DNA from 2 places in the Xanthobacter luteus genome. Region 2 is predicted to be linked to the other one. Evidence: predicted binding sites of a transcription regulator. Region 2 holds the regulator's gene; the other holds the start of a gene.
What was found. Region 2 encodes PhoB, which activates phosphate uptake and scavenging genes when phosphate is short. Its sites were predicted from a motif close to TGTCATNNANCTGTCAT; they were not measured.
Positions count from the first base shown of each region.

Region 1: a site for PhoB is predicted at 1,670-1,686, ahead of pstS (phosphate ABC transporter substrate-binding protein PstS). Genes of this name have one in related genera too.

Region 1 is NZ_JBDZDO010000001.1:1,093,177-1,095,632, forward strand. It holds gene ABLE88_RS05315 (metalloregulator ArsR/SmtB family transcription factor) at 1-489, opposite strand, end outside; gene pstS (phosphate ABC transporter substrate-binding protein PstS) at 533-1,558, opposite strand; gene ABLE88_RS05325 (PstS family phosphate ABC transporter substrate-binding protein) at 2,115-2,456, shown strand, end outside.
Region 2 is NZ_JBDZDO010000003.1:420,692-423,147, reverse strand. It holds gene ABLE88_RS13055 (GcrA family cell cycle regulator) at 1-356, shown strand, start outside; gene phoB (phosphate regulon transcriptional regulator PhoB) at 497-1,198, opposite strand; gene phoU (phosphate signaling complex protein PhoU) at 1,308-2,036, opposite strand; gene pstB (phosphate ABC transporter ATP-binding protein PstB) at 2,057-2,456, opposite strand, start outside.

The sequences.
Region 1 (2,456 bases), on a different contig from region 2:
GCGCTTGGGCCGGCTGCCGGCCGAATGGGCCAGGAAGCGCCCTCGCCCCTCGCGGTTGAGCAGCGCCTCGGCGATCAGGGATCGGGCCGAATTGGCCGAGCAGATGAGCAGCACGTTGTAGACGCGATCGTTCGCGGCGGCGGGGCGCAGCTGCGGGAAGGCGGCGGCGCCGATGCCGCGCCGCGGCGAGACGGCAAAGCCCATTTCCCCCATCAGCTGGCTCAACAGGGGACCCGCCGCCGACAGATTGACGGCATAGAGGACGGAGCGGCCATCCCGCCGCGCCGTGACGAGGCCGGCGCGCTCCAGCACGGCGAGATGGGTGGACATGGTGTTGTGCGGCACCGCCAGCAGGCGGGCGATGTCGCCGGCCGGCAGGCCGTAGGGCACATAGCGCAGCAGGAGGCGATACGTTTCGAAGCGCGTGCCCTGGGACAGCGCATCGAAGATCCGCGTGGCGTCTTCCGCACTCAGCTTCGTCTCGTCCATCTCGCCTCGCTGCAATCTTCCCTCGAGCATTCCGTCGGGGCGCTCAGGCGCCGCCCTTGAAGGTCTTCGCCCAATAGTCCTTCACCTGCTGGATCAGGACGGCCGGCAAGGGAACATAGCCGAGTTCGGAGGCATATTTCTCGCCTTCGCCGAGGGCGAAGCGCCAGAACTCGAACGCGACCTGGCTGTTCGCGGGAACCTTCGGCTCCTTGTACATGAGGGCGAAGGTGGTGGCCGCGATGGGATAGGCATCCTCGGCGGCGGAATCGTTGATGACGACGAAGAAGTCCTTTGCGGACGCCCAATCGAAGCTCAGCGCCGCGGCCTGGAACGAGGCGGCGCTCGGCGCGATGAACTTGCCCGCGCGGTTCTGCACCAGGCCGTAGGCAAGCTTCGCCTGCACCACATAGGTGTATTCCACGTAGCCGATGGCGTTCTTGACCCGCTTGACCTCGGTGGACACGCCCTCGTTGCCGCGCGCGCCGGTGCCCACGGGCCAGGCCACCGCGCTGCCCTCGCCCACCTTCTGCTTCCATTCCGGGCTCGCCTTGGCGAGGTAGGACACCCAGTTGAAGGTGGTTCCCGATCCGTCGGAGCGGTGCACCACCGCGATCTGGGCATCGGGCAGCTTGAGATCGGGATTGAGCGCCTTGATGGCGGGATCCGACCAGATGGCGACCTTGCCGAGATAGATGTCGGCCAGCAGGGCGCCGGTGAAGCGGAGCTTACCCGGCGCCACACCGTCGAGATTGAACACCGGCACGACGCCGCCGAACACGATGGGGAACTGGCCGAGGCCGTATTTCTCCAGTTCCTCCGGCTTCAGCGGCTTGTCCGACGCGCCGAAATCCACCACGCCGTCCTTGACGCGGTTGATGCCGGCGGACGAGCCCACCGACTGGTAGCCGACGAGGTGGCCCGCGCGCTCGCGGAACTCCTGCGCCCATTTCCAGATGATGGGATAGGCAAAGGTGGAGCCGGCGCCCCGCACCTCCGCCGCATGCGCGGGCACGGCCATGGAAGTGACCGCGAACGCAGCAGCGGCGGTCAAGGCAAGAATGCGGCTCACGGCTATGCGGTTCACGGCGGACCTCCCTTGTGCCCTTGCGGCGTCCATTTCAGGCCGCTCCCTAACGAGTCATTATGTCGATAGGAATGGACATATCGCTAAACGCCGATCATGTCACCCGTGTGACACCCTGCGCGCCGCCCCCCTTCCGCAACGACAATATAACCTTCAATATGTCGATACCAATAGAAACAAAGACGTCTAAACCGGCTTCCTTGGCGCGGTTGAATCGCGAACTTTCCGGATCCCCCAACGCGCGCGGCGCGGTCTGGCAGGCATTTCGAACAGAAATCACCGCCCCCGGGGACCGCGTGAAGCCTGGCAGTTTTTGGTCTGCCACACGGGAACGGGGCTGCAATGCTATAAAATACCAAGAGACGATGCCGTTGAACGGAAACGTATACACTGTATTTAGATTGAAAAAATCCGTTCTAATTCAGTCTTATGGCCAGATATACACCGCTTGTCATTAAATTGTTACGGAATTTGCCTAGAGCACATCGAGCTGGGGGAGCGCTCGAAGCCCCGGCGACATGGTCCAGGGAGACGCCAACTCATGAAGATCATCACTCTCGCGAGCGCCTTCGCGCTGCTCGCTGCCGGCGCGGCGCTCAATGGCGCGGCGGCCCAGGCGCTGGTCAAGGCTGACGGCTCGTCCACGGTGTTCCCCGTGACCGAGGCCATGGCCGAGGAGTTCCAGAAGGCGAACAAGGACATCAAGGTGACGGTCGGCATCGCCGGCACCGGCGGCGGCTTCAAGAAGTTCTGCCGCGGCGAGACCGACATCTCCAACGCCTCGCGGCCCATCACGGCGAGCGAGCAGAAAGCCTGCAAGGAAGCGGGCATCGAATATATCGAGCTGCCCGTGGCGCTCGACGCGCTCACCGTCATCGTCCAC
Region 2 (2,456 bases):
CGACGCGCCCGCGCAAGCCGGCGCGGGAGGCCGAGACCCGGCGCGACGCGCGGCCGCAGCGGCCGCTGACCCACGGCGCGACCGCGCTGGCCCAGGAGCTCGAGCCGATGGCGCGGGAGGCTCCCGCCCCGGCGCCGCAGGGCGCCGACAATGTGGTGCCCATGGGCCAGCGCTGCACCATCATGAACCTCACCGAGAGCACCTGCCGCTGGCCCACCGGCGAGCCGGGCACGGACAGCTTCTATTTCTGCGGCGGCAAGACCAAGCAGGGCCTGCCCTATTGCGCCCACCACGCGCGCATCGCCTACCAGCCGGTGCAGGACCGCCGGCGCGACCGCCGGCTCGCTTATCTCTGAGCCGGGCGTCCGGCGCCCCCTCGCCCCGCCGGGGGAGGGTTTGGGGGCGCTTTGCGGGGGCGTGGCGCCTTCTTCCGCAGAAGCTTGCGGCGGCCGCGCCGCGCCGGCGGGCGACCACGAGCCGGACCCGCTCGGCGCCGTCAGTGCGCCCGGGCGAACATCTCGTTGAAGGAATAGCCGGCGCCCCGCACGGTGCGGATGGGGTCCGACTGGCGGCCGCGATTGATGGCCTTGCGCAGCCGGCCCACATGCACGTCCACGGTGCGCTCGTCGATATAGACGTCCTGGCCCCACACCCCGTCCAGCAGCTGCTCGCGCGAGAACACGCGGCCGGGGCTCTGCATCAGGAATTCCAGCAGCCGGAACTCGGTCGGGCCGAGATGCACCTCGCGGCCGGCGCGGTGCACGCGGTGGGTCTCGCGGTCGAGCTCGATGTCGCCGGCGCGCAGCAGGGTCGCCACGTGCTCGGGCTTGGCCCGGCGCAGCAGCGCCCGCACCCGGGCAAGCAGTTCCGGCACCGAGAAGGGCTTGACCACATAGTCGTCGGCACCGGTGGCGAGCCCGCGCACGCGCTCGGTCTCCTCGCCGCGGGCGGTGAGCATGATCACGGGCAGGCGCTCGGTCTCCGGCCGGGTGCGCAGCCGCCGGCACAGCTCGATGCCGGAGAGGCCCGGCAGCATCCAGTCGAGGATGACAAGGTCCGGCACGCTCTCGCGCAGGCGGGTCTCCGCCTCATCGCCGCGGGCCACGCTCTCGACGCCATAGCCCTCCGACTCCAGGTTGTAGCGGAGCAGGAGGGTCAACGGTTCCTCGTCCTCGACGATCAGGATACGCGCCGGCACGGGTCTCTCATCCGACTGTCATCACACCTGCCACCGCCGGGACAGTCCGGCGGCGGATCTTGATCAGCACGCACGGTCCGCGGCGCTGGCGCGCCACCGGTGCCGCGCCTCAGCCCTGGAGCGTGCGCCCGGGGAACGCCACCGTGGTCTCGCTGGAGGCGTCCGCCTTCGGACGGCTCTCCGGCAGATTCTGACCGGTGACCATGTAATAGACGATCTCGGCGATGTTGGTGGCGTGGTCGCCGATGCGCTCGATGTTCTTGGCGCAGAACAGAAGGTGCGTGCACACCGAGATGTTGCGCGGATCCTCCATCATGTAGGTGAGGAGTTCGCGGAACAGCGAGGTGTACATGGTGTCGATGGCGCCGTCCCGGCCCCACACTTCGAGCGCCTTGGTCTCGTTCTGGCCGGCATAGGCGTCGAGCACCTCCTTCAGCTGCTCGAGCACCAGATCGGAGATGTGCTCCACGCCGCGCACCAGCTTCGCCGGGTGGTACTCGCCCTCGATGGCGATGACCCGCTTGGCGACGTTCTTGGCGAGGTCGCCGATGCGCTCCAGGTCGTTGGCGATGCGGATCGTCGCCACCACCTCGCGCAGGTCGCCGGCCACCGGCTGGCGCTTGGCGATCACCAGGACCGCCTTCTCCTCGATCTCGCGCTGCATCTGGTCGCAGGCGGCGTCCAGCAGCACCACGCGCTGCGCCAGAGCGGTGTCGCGGCGGATCAGCGAGGTGACGCCATCGGCCACCAGGCGCTCGGCCTGGCCGCCCATCTCGACCACCTTGCGGCCAAGCTCCTTGAGTTCCACGTCAAAGGACGAAACGGTATGCTCGGGCATCTCGGTGTTCCTTGCGCGGGTCAGCCGAAGCGGCCGGTGATGTAGTCGCGGGTCTTGATCTCCTTCGGATTGGTGAAGATCACGTCCGAAGGCGCCACCTCGATCAGCTCGCCGAGATAGAAGAAGGCGGTAATATCGGCGCAGCGGGCCGCCTGCTGCATGTTGTGGGTCACGATGACGATCGTGAACTCGCGCTTCAGCTCGTCGATCAGGTCCTCGATCTTCGAGGTAGAGATCGGGTCGAGCGCGGAGGTCGGCTCGTCGAGCAAGATCACCTCGGGCTTCACCGCGATGGTGCGGGCGATGCACAGGCGCTGCTGCTGGCCGCCGGACATGCCGAGCGCCGACGTGTGCAGGCGGTCCTTGGTCTCGTCCCAGATCGCCGCCTTGCGCAGGCACCATTCCACGCGCTCATCCATC